Regions from separate parts of the Inediibacterium massiliense genome, predicted to be linked through region 2. Evidence: a T-box and tRNA genes for the amino acid it is inferred to sense, from the RefSeq annotation. Region 2 holds a T-box; the other holds one or more tRNA genes.
What was found. A T-box is a leader RNA that pairs with one kind of tRNA and senses whether it is charged. The one in region 2 lies ahead of pheS (phenylalanine--tRNA ligase subunit alpha), so its partner is inferred to be a tRNA-Phe.
Positions count from the first base shown of each region.

Region 1: it has a tRNA-Phe gene. The T-box ahead of pheS (phenylalanine--tRNA ligase subunit alpha) is inferred to sense a tRNA for this amino acid. The anticodon was not compared.

Region 1 is NZ_LN876587.1:210-7,280, reverse strand. Features, by position in the region: gene BN2409_RS08615 (sensor domain-containing diguanylate cyclase) at 457-1,473, shown strand; gene BN2409_RS08610 (PDZ domain-containing protein) at 1,475-2,572, opposite strand; gene BN2409_RS08605 (S41 family peptidase) at 2,666-3,892, opposite strand; gene BN2409_RS08600 (aminotransferase class IV) at 4,021-4,857, opposite strand; gene BN2409_RS08595 (DMT family transporter) at 4,903-5,832, opposite strand; tRNA gene BN2409_RS08590 (tRNA-Phe) at 5,935-6,010, opposite strand; tRNA gene BN2409_RS08585 (tRNA-Ile) at 6,027-6,103, opposite strand; tRNA gene BN2409_RS08580 (tRNA-Pro) at 6,108-6,184, opposite strand; tRNA gene BN2409_RS08575 (tRNA-Trp) at 6,202-6,277, opposite strand; tRNA gene BN2409_RS08570 (tRNA-Lys) at 6,303-6,378, opposite strand; tRNA gene BN2409_RS08565 (tRNA-Gln) at 6,386-6,461, opposite strand; tRNA gene BN2409_RS08560 (tRNA-Arg) at 6,467-6,543, opposite strand; tRNA gene BN2409_RS08555 (tRNA-Gly) at 6,550-6,623, opposite strand; tRNA gene BN2409_RS08550 (tRNA-Thr) at 6,631-6,705, opposite strand; tRNA gene BN2409_RS08545 (tRNA-Asp) at 6,717-6,793, opposite strand; tRNA gene BN2409_RS08540 (tRNA-Glu) at 6,799-6,873, opposite strand; tRNA gene BN2409_RS08535 (tRNA-Met) at 6,881-6,957, opposite strand; rRNA gene rrf (5S ribosomal RNA) at 6,964-7,071, opposite strand, start outside.
Region 2 is NZ_LN876586.1:965,792-972,862, forward strand. Features, by position in the region: gene rplT (50S ribosomal protein L20) at 1-140, shown strand, start outside; gene BN2409_RS08375 (TrkH family potassium uptake protein) at 261-1,625, shown strand; gene BN2409_RS08380 (potassium channel family protein) at 1,639-2,301, shown strand; gene BN2409_RS08385 (TrmH family RNA methyltransferase) at 2,298-3,128, shown strand; T-box leader at 3,313-3,530, shown strand; gene pheS (phenylalanine--tRNA ligase subunit alpha) at 3,583-4,602, shown strand; gene pheT (phenylalanine--tRNA ligase subunit beta) at 4,617-7,010, shown strand.

The DNA.
Region 1 (7,071 bases), on a different contig from region 2:
TTCCTTTTTTAGATGTTTAAAGTTTATATTGTAAAAAATAGTATATTTTTACTATAGACATTTTTTGTTTTACTTAAATACTTTTTTATAAAACATTTTCAATTATTTATGAATAGTATATAATAAAAAGATAGAACATATTTTAGTAATAATACCCTTTTTATTCTAATAATGATAATATTTCTACAAATATGCAATTGTTGTTAGAAAAATTTTGATATATCAATAAAATTGTAGGTGAATTCTGTGATAAATAAAAGCAAAAAAGTAAATTTTTATTTTTTTATTTTGCTTGTAAGTATTCCTTTCATATTACATTATTTTTTTTATTTCTTAGGTAACTGTTTACCTTTTTTCTATCCTGTAATACTATCTTTAATTATTGGATGTATCTGTTTTTATTACTATACGATCAATCAAAGAATAATAAGCACACATCTACAAACCACTAAAGAAATGCAAAAATATAATGAAATGAAAGATATCATACTTCAAATTAGTAATTCTATTGTTTCCATTGAAAATATGGAAGAATTATTAAGACTCTTTGTAAATAGTATGGTACAAGTAATTGATAAAGCAGATACAGCAAGCATTTTAATAAAAAATGAAGATAATCTATTTGAATTTAAAGCAGTACATGGATTTAATTTAGAAGAACTTTCAAAAGTTAAATTATCTTCTGAAGAACTTTTTTTAGGACATCATCAAAATTACAAATCTATTATTATACCAAACCCTGATCATTTTAATTATGAAAAGATGTCCTCCAAAAATTACAATCTATTAAAAAATGCAAAGGTATTACAAATTAAATCTACTATGCGTATGCCTATTCTCATTGATAACCAAGTATATGGAATTGTCAATATAGATAATATTTCTCATGATGGCATTTTTAATGAAGAAGATATTGCCATATTAGAATATTTAACAGGGCAATTAGCAGTTGCTATAAAAAATCTACTTCTTTTTGAAAAAACTTTATTTTTATCTAGATACGACGGTCTTACTCATCTTTATCATAGACATTATTTTGATGAACTTTTTAATAATATCTATCAACGTGCACTAAGATATAATGAACAATTTTGTCTATGTATGATCGATTTAAATAATCTTAAAAAAATTAATGACGTATATGGACATTTAGCAGGAGACTTAGCCATACAACATTTTGCAGATATCCTAAAAAATAATGTTCGATCTTCTGATGTATTAGGAAGATTTGGAGGAGATGAATTTGTACTCATATTTTTAAATTCCAATTTAAAACAGACTCAGAAAAAAATAGAATTTATTTTTCAAAAAATCAGTGAAAATCCTCTTACTTATGATCAAAATAAATTTTTTGTAGATTTTAGCTTTGGAATAGCTGAATTTCCTAAAGATTCTACAGATCATAAGGAACTATTCAAAATTGCAGATTCTCGTATGTATAAAAATAAAAGTAACAAAAAAAACCGTATGTAGCTTAAGAACATACGGTTTTTTTCAATTTTGTATACTTACCTATGAATCTTCTTAAAATTCCCTTTTCTTCATCTATATCAAATACAAAGGATGTATTTTTTGGTATCACTAAAATATCTAAGTTTTTTATTTTATGTTGTGAATCTTTATATTCTAAAATCTTCATTTTACCATGTAAATCTATAGCCTTTATAGAGAGTTTATAAAGACCATCTTGTAACAGCTTTTGTATATGACTTTTATCATATACAATTCGTCCATTCATAGTTAAAATAATATCTCCTCTTTCAAAACCTATTTTCTCTCCTACTCCTCCTTTATATAAATCAAGTACAGTAACTCCTTTGCTATGACTTCTAAAAACAGGTATCTTTTTTTTCTCATTCCTTTGTCCATACACAATAAGGATCTCATGGCCTATAGGAGCAAATAAAGCTGCAATAAATTTTATACCATAAATATTTCTTGATAAAATAGCTAAAATCAGTAAACTTATACTGTACACAAATAACCTTTTTCCAGATTTTTTGCACTTTTCTTTTGGAATTTCCCCTAAAGCTAAATCTCCATATCCTAAAGCAGCTATACAAAATGCAGGAAAAAATATTATTGGAATAGGCCAAAATCTCTGCATCATATATCCACCTATAATTCCATATTTTTCATCGTCTATTAAGATAGGAATGGCCTCTTTATCTCCATCAAAGTAAATTAAAATACTTTCAATCAAATGAAAAATTGCAATAATCTCCATAATACTTGGTACATCTATCCTTGGGAACCCAAAAATTAAGCTTCCTAAAGATAACAATCCCCCTGAATAAGAAAAACATATATATCTAGGATGAATGAGCATAAGAATGATCGATAAAGGAAGAACATATATAAAATTCATAAAGTTGATAACCGTCCCTAACTGAAGTATGATTACGCTTCCTAAAATTCCTCCTAATAAACCTATCCCTATTGCATAAAATAACATATGCTTTACACCATGAGATCTTCCTATAATTTTTTTTCTTCTTTTATAAATTTTTTTATATTGTATACATAAAAGAATGAAAATAAACAAAAATGAAGGCTGTAAAAAATAATTCAAAGCATCACCTCCTTATATAACAAAAGCGTCCATAAACTTTTGGACGCTTTTCAATTCACTATTCATTTTTCCCATATTTTTCATATTCTAAACTTATTTCTTTATTTTTTCTTCTAAAACCTCTACAGCCTTTTGTAACTGTACATCTTCCTCATAAGTAATAAGATATAATTTTTCTTCTAATTCTTTTGGAAGGGGTACTTCAATATCTGGAGCAATTCCTTTTCCATGGATATAAGTCCCATTTGGTGTAAAATATTGAGCTGTAGTCAATCTAAAACCTGAACCATCCTTTAATCCTTGAATTTGTTGTACAAGTCCTTTTCCAAAGGTAGTCGTTCCTATTAACTCACCTGATTTTGTATCTTGTACAGCTCCAGATAAAATTTCAGAGGCACTAGCACTGCCTTTATTAACCAATAATACAAAAGGATAATTTACATGATCTTTATTAGATTTTTTATATTCTTTCTTGCCAGCTCTATCCATTGTATATACAATGGTTTGTTCTCCTAACAATCGATCTGCTACTTTTACACATTCATCCAATAATCCTCCTGGATTATTTCTTAAATCAATAACCAATCCTTTTATATTTTGATCTTCTAATTCTTTTAATCTTTTTAAGAAGTCCTCTGAAGTATGTTCATCAAACATGCTCATACGAATATAACCTATATGATCCTTTAACATCTTTGTAGATACAGTTTGAGATCTTACTTTTTCTCTTGTGATTACAACATCTACCGGATCTTTACTTCCTTTTTTAAGAACAGTCAAGGTAACCTTTGTACCTTCTTTTCCTTTTATTTTTGTAACAGCTTGATCTAATCTTTCTGCAATAACACCTTCTCCATCCACTCCTATAATCTTATCTCCAGGCTTTAGACCTGCTTGATCCCCAGGAGAGCCTTGAAAAGGTTCTACTACAGTAATGAGTCCATCCTCTCCTGGAGTCATAATGACACCAATTCCACCATAATAGTTTCCTTCTGTGTGTTCCATAAATGTAGCAAACTCTGCTTTATCCATATACTGTGAATATGGATCTTCTAATGAAGCAAACAATCCTCTAATAAGCCAATCCTCAAAGTTTGCTTCATTGACTGGTTTATAATAATTTTCATTAATATATTCCTTAAGTCCTAACATTTTTCCATAAGTTTTGTTTAAGTCTTTATAGTATGTATAATCTCTTTTTGAAATTACTACTTTATCTCCTACTGTCAATCCTACAATATTGCTTACAGTAAAAGTAAAAATTCCCGTTATCAATACTAATATGATTGCTCCTGTTATGGCTCGTTTTTTACTTATCATATTTTCTTCACCTCAATACTTTATTTTACATCCATATATTATTCCTTTGCCATCTTGAATATCACAAAATCTTTTTTCACATCATATCACCTATTTAAGTCTTTGTAAATGTATAAAGTGCCAAGAATTTATTTGGCACTTTTGCTTTGAAGATATTTGTTCATTTCTTCTATGTATCCACTTCCTATTTTTTCAATAATAGGATCATGAACTGAATTCATATGATCATCTCCTATACTTTCAATAGGTAACACATTCACAGAAGTTCCAGACATAAAAGCTCCTTGCAAAGTAGGGATTTCACTTTCATTAATAGACTTTTCTATTACTTCTATTCCTAAACTTTTGCAAACCTCCATAATCTTATTTCTAGTCACTCCTAATAAAACATTTTTCCCTAAAGCTGTATAAACCTTACTATTTTTTACAAAAAACATATTAGAACGACTTCCTTCTGTAATAGATCCATCTTCGTTTACAAGAATTGCTTCAAAAGCATTTTCTTTTTCTAAAAGTTCTTTTACCCTTTCTTTAAACGAAGTATTGAGTACCTTTGCATTAGGATTTTTTCTCTCTGAATGATACAAAACTGTATGAATTCCTTTCTCATACACCTCTTTTTCTGGATAATAGCTTTGAATCAAATAAGTGAAAAAATCTTGCTTTTCTTTTTCCAAATTGGTACAAAGAAGTTTTACATTTATATTTTTACAATCATTCATTAAAACCAATTGAAGAATTTCCTTTTCTATTTCTTCATCAGACTTATGTACCTCTTGATTTAAAATATTTGCTGATTTTCTTAATCTTTCTAAATGTTCTTCTAAAAAAAGAGGAATACCATCAATAATTCGAATAACCTCATAAATCATAGACGAAGAAATTTCTTCAAACGGATGGATTTCTTCTGTTTTATATACTTCTTCATTATAAATATAGTAACTTAAAAAAGCCTCTGGTTTCATTTGCTCACCCCTACTTAATATATTCTTATTCTATTATATTCCATTTTATGATGCTCTTCCAGACCTCTTTCCCAAAGATATTTTCATATTATTTAGTGATACTCCTATAATAATTCCTATTCCTCCTAAAAGAGTAAATATACTAAGATCTTCTTGAAACATAACCATAGAAACAATAGAAGTCACTAATGGATTGATATAATTAAAAACAGCCGTTCTAGAAGCTCCAATTTCTTTAATTCCTATATACCATCCATAATACCCTATAACTGTACAAGTAATAGCTAAATATAGTGCACCTAAAATATTTTTTATACTTAGTTTTGAAATAACATAAATAAAAGAAACAGGCGATAAAGAATTAGGAATCAATATAATAGGAATTAAAAGTACAAGGGATGCCGTATTAATATGAGCAATCGCAATAAAAGGATCATACTTTTCTAGTATGCTCTTTGACCCAATAGAAAATGCAGCCATCATCCCTGCATCCAAAATCATTAAAAAATCTCCAAATAAAGTTTTACTTTTAAAAAGACCTCCTAATTGACCTTTTGTAATGATTGCCAATATCCCTATAAAACATAACATCATACCTAGTATTCTATAAATATTTAATTCTTCCTTTAAAAAAATTGTCCCATAAACTGCAATTATAATAGGAGCAATTCCTACAATTAAAGAAGCATTTACTGTACTTGTAAAATGTAGCGCTGTATATTGTACAATAAAATATCCTATAAATCCCATAAATCCTAAATACATCATATACGGAAAATCTTCTTTATGTAATTTTCTTTTTTCTGGTTCCATTCTCCTTAAAATAAAGAAAAAAGCAATTGCTGCAAAAAAAATTCTCAAAAATAAAAAATGAGCAGGTGCTAAATCCCCCATTCCTACCTTTGCTGTAGCAAAAGAAGTTCCCCAAAAAATCACTGCTACAATTAATAAACTATATACCTTTTTTGTACTCATAATTTCCTCCTATAATACTATACACATATTTATCATACCATATAAAATATCCTTACATACAAAGAAATAGCAAGCATATATATTATGCTTGCTATTTCTTCATGGTGCCCAGAGGCGGAATCGAACCACCGACACGGGGATTTTCAGTCCCCTGCTCTACCGACTGAGCTATCTGGGCAAATATATATTTAAAATGGTGGGCTTGGGAGGACTCGAACCTCCGACCTCACGCTTATCAGGCGTGCGCTCTAACCACCTGAGCTACAAGCCCAAAATGGTCGGGGTGGCAGGATTTGAACCCGCGGCCCTCTGGTCCCAAACCAGATGCGCTACCAAACTGCGCTACACCCCGATATTTATGTAAAACATTGGCAGGGGCAGAAGGACTTGAACCCTCGGCACGTGGTTTTGGAGACCACTGCTCTACCAACTGAGCTATACCCCTCCGATGTGAATCAAGAAAAACATAATGGTGACCCATCCGCGGCTCGAACGCGGGACACCTTGATTAAAAGTCAAGTGCTCTACCTACTGAGCTAATGGGTCAAATTCATGGCTGGGGTAGCAGGACTCGAACCTACGCATGCCAGAGTCAAAGTCTGGTGCCTTACCGACTTGGCTATACCCCATTATATGGCGGGTCCACAGGGATTCGAACCCCGGACACACGGCTTAGAAGGCCGTTGCTCTATCCAACTGAGCTATGAACCCATAAATTGGAGCGGATGATGGGAATCGAACCCACGCTACCAGCTTGGAAGGCTGGAGTTCTACCATTGAACTACATCCGCATATATATGGAGCTGGCGAAGGGAATCGAACCCCCAACCTGCTGATTACAAGTCAGCTGCTCTACCGTTGAGCCACACCAGCTAATATAAAATTGGCGACTCGGAAGGGGCTCGAACCCTCGACCTCCAGCGTGACAGGCTGGCATTCTAACCAACTGAACTACCGAGCCAAAATTGGTGACCCATCCGAGAATCGAACTCGGGTTACCGCCGTGAAAGGGCGGTGTCTTGACCGCTTGACCAATGGGCCTTAATAATGGTAGCGGCGAGTGGACTTGAACCACCGACCTTCCGGGTATGAACCGGACGCTCTAGCCAACTAAGCTACGCCGCCACATCAAACCAGCGACGACCTACTCTCCCAGGGCGCTACCGCCCAAGTACCATCAGCGCTGAGGAGCTTAACTTCTGTGTTCGATATGGGAACAGGTGTAGCCTCCTCGCTATT
Region 2 (7,071 bases):
TTTCTTATAGCAAATTGATCAATGGATTAAAACTTTCAGGTATCGAAATCAATAGAAAAATGTTATCTGAAATGGCTATTCATGATGCAGAAGGTTTTGCACAATTAGCAGAAGTTGCAAAACAAAAAGTAAATGCATAAATAGACTCTATATGAGTCTATTTTTCATTTTCATTCATATTTTCGTCTATCCGTGTTCATAATAACCCTAGGGTTTTATTTTGAGTATGCTATAATAAATGTAGATACGCAAAATTAGGGGTGATTGAAATAGAGAAAAATAGAACAATGGGAAAGTTAAAATTAACTTCTTCACAAATTATTGTAATAGGATTTGCAAGTGTAATTGTAATGGGTGCTATTCTTTTAAGTTTACCTATTGCATCTATATCAGGAAAAAGTATAGGATTTATTAATGCATTGTTTACATCTACCTCAGCTGTTTGTGTAACGGGACTTGTAGTAGTAGATACAGCTACTTATTGGACTACTTTTGGACAAACAATTATTATTTTGCTCATTCAAGTAGGTGGATTAGGATTTATGACAATGGCTACATTTTTTGCTTTAATTATCAGAAGAAAGATTACTCTTAGAGAAAGACTTGTGATTCAGGAAGCGTTAAATCAATTTAATACAGCAGGAGTTGTAAGACTGACTCGATATGTACTCATTACAACTTTTATAATAGAAGGAATAGGTGCATTTTTGCTTTCTTTGAGGTTTATTCCAATGTATGGAACTTATAAAGGAATAGGAATGAGTTTATTTCATGCTATTTCTGCTTTTTGTAATGCAGGCTTTGATCTTATGGGGAATTTTACAAGTCTTACAAGATTTGCAGATGATTTTTTGATTAATTTTACAATATGTGGTTTAATTATTTTGGGAGGATTAGGCTTTACAGTCATTGTTGAAGTTTTACAAAAAAGAAAATTTGCAAAATATAGTCTTCATACAAAGCTTGTTTTATATATTACAGGAATTTTAATTTTATTTGGTTTTTTGAGTGTATTTTTGTTAGAATATAGTAATGAAGCAACATTAGGAAGCTTACCTTTTAAAGGAAAGGTATTGTCAGCTTTATTTCATGGAGTTACTCCTAGAACAGCTGGATTTAATACATTGCCTATGGATCAGCTTTCTATGGCAACTGTTTTTATTACTATTGTACTCATGTTTATAGGAGGTTCTTCTGGGTCTACAGCGGGAGGAGTGAAGACTACTACAGCTGGGGTAATTGTTTGGACAATTATTTGTGTGATTAAGGGAAAAGAAGATACTGAAGTGTTTAAAAAAAGAATTCCTAGGGATATTGTCAATAGATCCTTAGCTGTTATAGGAATTAGTATGGCTTTAATTATAGGTGTTACTATGATTTTATCTATTACAGACAACAACCATTCATTTATTGAAATTTTCTTTGAGGCTACTTCTGCTTTTGGAACCGTAGGTTTGTCGTTAGGGATTACACCAAGCTTAAGTATAATGGGAAAAATTGTAGTGATTTTTACCATGTTTGCAGGAAGAGTAGGGCCTTTTACTATAGCTTTAGCATTAGCTAAAATGCAACAAAAGAATAAAGGACTTATCAAATATCCAGAAGAAAGAGTAATTGTAGGATAAAGGGGTGTTATATATGAAGCAATTTGTAGTAATTGGCTGTGGAAGATTTGGTTCAAGTGTCGCAAGAACACTATACGGACTTGGATATGATGTATTGGCTATTGACAGAAATGAAGATGTAATTCAAGGTATTGCAGATTCTGTAACCCATGCAGTACAAGCAGATGCTACAGAGGAAGGAGCTATTAAAGCTTTAGGAATCAGAAATTTTGATGTTGCTGTCATTACAATTGGTTCTAATATACAATCTTCTATTATGGCCACTTTACTTGTGAAAGAATTAGGCGTAAAGTATGTAGTAACAAAAGCACAAAGTGAATTACATGCAAAGGTTTTATATAAGATTGGAGCAGATCGAGTTGTATTTCCAGAAAGGGATATGGGCGTAAGAGTAGCTCACAATCTTGTATCTTCTAATATATTAGATTATATAGAACTAGCTCCAGACTACAGTATTGTAGAGATTTCTTCATTAGGAGAATGGGAAGGAAAAAATTTACAACAATTAGATATGAGAGCGAAATATGGAATCAATGTAATGGCTATTAAGCATGGAGGAGAAATCAATATAGCTCCAAGTGCTACAGATATTGTAAGAAAAGATGATGTATTAGTTGTAATTGGACATAATGATGATATACAAAAAATTGAAAGAAAGGCAGAAAGTATAAAATGAAGTCGTCAATCGTGTATATCACCTCTGAGGACAATGGAGTCATCAAAACTACAAAACAATTAGAAAAAAGGAAATATCGACAAAAAACGAAGAAATATATCATAGAGGGCATAAGAATTATAAAAGATGCTATAGAAAATAAGAAAAGCATAGAATATATTATATTTTGTGAAGAATTATATAAAAGTAAAGATGCAGATGAAATTTTAGAGATTTTATTGCATAAAGGAATAAAGGTTTATCAAGTTCCAACGCCTTTATTTATAAAGCTTTCGGATACCCAAACACCACAAGGCATTTTAGGAATTCTTTCTATGGAGGAGTATGAAATAGAGAAAATCTTTAAAAAATCTAATGGATTATTTTTAGTATTAGATAGAATTCAAGATCCAGGAAATTTGGGTACTATGATTCGAACTGCAGATGCAGCAGGAGTTGATGCAGTTTTTTTATCTAAAGGATGTGTAGATTTATATAATTTAAAAACAATCAGATCTACTATGGGATCTATTTTTCATATGCCTATTATCCACATGGAAGAAACCATAAATATATTAGAAATATTAAAAGGACAAAAAATACATATTATCACTACAAGCTTAGATACAAGCTATTATTATGATGAAATAGATTATACAAAAAATGTGGCTATTATTATAGGAAATGAAGGAAATGGAGTAGAAAAAGAAGTCATTGATTGTTCAGATTTTGTAGTGAAAATTCCTATGATTGGATGTGCAGAGTCGTTAAATGCTTCTGTAGCTTCTTCTATTGTTATGTATGAAGCTGTAAGACAAAGAAGGAATCAGAAAATTTTAAAAATATGACAAAATGGAGTAAGCCATTCTTGTAAACCTTATTTTGCTATGCTATAATGAAGGAAAAGTAGTATAAAAGGGGTGTGAGCATGATGCTCGCTACAGCAGAATGGCTTTGGGAAATTTTTTTATTAACAGGAAATATTCATGCCTATTTAGGCTATAAACAAATGATTTCAAATCATTTATAACAAAAACAGTGAGGATAGAGAAAAGTAGGTTATAGGATTCTTTACAGAGAGAAAATGTTATAAGCTGAGAGCATTTTTAAAGGGAAATCTAACTGAAGTTCACTCTTGAACTATAGGATTGAAATAATCGTAGGTCCTATCGGTAGACGCCGTTATGTCAATAAGTGGTTGAAATATTCAATTATTAGGGTGGTACCGCGGAGCAGTCTTCGTCCCTTTTGGGGATGAAGATTTTTTTGTATATAAAAAGGTAATCTGAAAGGAGTATGAAAATGAAGGATCAATTAGAAAAAATAAAAAATCTTGCCAAAAGTGCTATTGAAGCTACTAAAAGTATGCAGGATTTAGAGCAAATTAGAGTAAAGTATTTAGGCAAAAAGGGAGAATTGACTTTAGTTTTAAGAGGCATGAAGGATTTATCTAATGAGGAAAGACCTCTTATTGGTAAAATTGCCAATGAAGTAAGAGAAGAAATAGAAGGTTCATTACAAAAGGCAATAGAAGCTGTAAAACAAAAGGAAAAAAACATTAGACTTCAAAAAGAAACCATAGATGTTACTATGCCAGGAACAGAATGTAAGTTAGGACATAAACATCCTCTTACAAAAGTATTAGATGAAATAAAAGATATTTTTATAGGAATGGGATTTAAAATTGCAGAAGGGCCAGAAGTAGAAACGGTATATCATAATTTTGATGCACTCAATGCTCCTAAAAACCATCCTTCAAGGGATATGAGTGATACATTTTATATCACAGAAGATATTTTACTTAGAACTCAAACATCTCCTGTTCAAATCCGTACCATGAAAAGACAAACTCCACCTATTAAAATTATTTCTCCAGGAAGATGTTTTAGATTTGATGAATTGGATGCTACACACTCTCCAATGTTTCATCAAGTAGAGGGGCTTGTAATAGATAAGGGTATTACTATGGCAGATTTAAAAGGAACACTGGATTTATTTGCAAAACAATTATTTGGAATAGGAACAAAAACAAAATTTAGACCTCATCATTTCCCATTTACAGAACCAAGTGCTGAGGTAGATGTAACTTGTTTTAAGTGTGAAGGAGAAGGTTGTAAGGTGTGCAAAGGAAGTGGATGGATTGAAATATTAGGAGCAGGAATGGTTCATCCAAATGTATTAAAAGAATGTGGAATAGATCCAGAAGAATATAGTGGATTTGCTTTTGGAATGGGACTAGATAGAGTCACTATGTTAAAATATGGAATAGAAGATATAAGACTTCTATTTGAAAATGATATGCGTTTTATTGAACAATTCTAAAGGGAGGTATATAGATGTTTATATCAACACAGTGGTTAAACGATTATGTAGATATTAAAAATTTAGATATAGATACTTTAAGCAATGGACTTGTTATGTCTGGATCCAATATAGAGACAGTAGAAATGTTAGGAGAGAATATAGAAAAAATAGTAGTAGGAAAAATATTAGAAATTAAACCTCATCCAGATGCACAAAAGCTTGTTGTAACACAAGTAGACATTGGAGAAGAAGTAATTCAGATTGTTACAGGAGCTACAAATGTTGAAGAAGGTCAATATATTCCTGTTGTATTACATGGAGGAAAATTGCCTGATGGAACAAAAATTAAAAAGGGAAAGCTTAGAGGGATTGTATCTAATGGAATGATGTGTGGTGGAGAAGAATTAGGAATTAATGATAAGGTATTCCCTACACATAAAATCAAGGATGGTATTTATATATTAGATGAAGAGTACCCATTAGGAACAGATATAAAAGATATATTAGAGTTAAATGATCATGTTATTGAGTTTGAGATTACTCCAAATCGTCCCGATTGTTTAAGTGTAATAGGAATGGCAAGAGAGACTGCCGCAACTTTTAATCTATCTTTAAAGTATCCTGATATCAATATAAAAGAAGAAACAGAGGATATTAAGGACTATGCATCTATAGAAGTAAAAAATAATGAACTTTGCAAAAGATATGTAGCAAGAGTGATAAAAGATGTAGTGGTCACTCATTCTCCTCAATGGTTACAAAATAGATTAAGAAAAATGGGAATGCGTTCTATTAATAATATAGTAGATATCACAAATTATGTAATGTTAGAACTTGGACAACCTCTTCATGCTTTTGATTTAGATCAATTAAAAAATCAAAAAATAGTAGTAAAAAACGCAGAGGAAAAAACTTTTACTACTTTAGATGAGGCAGAAAGAAATATAGATGAAAATATGCTTATGATTTATGATGGAGAAAAAGCTGTTGCTGTAGCAGGGGTCATGGGAGGACTAAACTCTGAAGTTACAAAAAGTACTCAGACAATTCTTTTAGAGTCAGCAAATTTTAATGGAGATTCTGTAAGAACTACATCTAAAAGATTAGGACTTAGAACAGAAGCATCTGCGAGATTTGAAAAAGGAGTAGATCTAGACTTAGCACTTAAGGCTGCCAATAGAGTTTGCCAGCTTATTGAACAAATTGGGGCAGGAAAAGTTGTCAAAGGAGTTATTGACATATATCCTAAAGTAGAGGAAGAAAAAAATATTTTAGTAAGACCAAATAGAATCAATGAGTTATTAGGAACAAAATTATCTAAAAGTGAAATGATTAAAATATTAGAAAAGTTAGAGATGAAAGTACAAGATGAAGAAGAAAATATGATGGTTACAGTTCCTACCTTTAGATTTGATATTACCCAGGAAATAGATTTTGTAGAAGAGATTGCAAGAATCTATGGATTCAATCGTTTGGATATGACTCTCCCTAAAGGAAGTAGCCAGGGAGCAAAGACAAATGGACAAATTATAGAAGATATTATAAAAAACACTTTAAATGCAGTTGGTTTAAATGAAATTCAAACCTATTCTTTTATGAGTCCTAAAGTTTTTGATCTATTATGTATTGGAAAAGAAAGCTTTATGAGAAGGGTTGTAAAAGTGATCAATCCTTTAGGGGAAGAAAATAGTATTATGAGAACTACTTTAATGGGGAATATGTTAGAGGTATTATCTAGAAATTATAATAGAAATGTGGAAGAAGCAAGAGCTTTTGAACTTGGAAATACATTTATACCCCAAAATATTCCTGTTACTGAATTACCTATAGAAAAGAAAGTATTAACCATTGGAATGTATGGAAAAGAAGTAGATTTTTATAGTATGAAGGGAGCTGTAGAAGCTTTACTGAAAAGACTTGGAATAGAAAATATAGAATATATTCCAGAAAAAAATCATGCTACTTTCCATCCAGGAAGATGTGCAAATATAGTCTATGGAAATCATACATTAGGAGTTATGGGAGAAATTCATCCAGATGTATTAGAAAATTATAAAATGGGAACAAGAGTATATGTAGTAGAAATAGATGGTACGATGCTTATGGAAGTTACGAGACTAGATAGAGTTTATAAGGAACTGCCTAAATATCCTGCTATGACAAGAGATATTGCTTTGGTAGTAAAGGATGAAGTGTATGTAAAGCAAATTGAAGATATTGCAAGAGTCAATGGGGGAGAAATTTTAGAAAACATTAAACTATTTGATGTATACAAAGGAAAACAAATAGAAGAAGGATATAAAAGTATTGCTTATTCTCTTACTTATAGAGCAAAGAATAGAACATTGACAGATGAAGAAGTGACAAAAGTACATGAAAAAATTGTAAAAACTTTGGAAGAAAAACTTGGTGGTTCTTTAAGATAATGAATAAGAAAGCCTTACTTTATTGAAGTAAGGCTTTTTTTATATACAAAATCATAAAAAA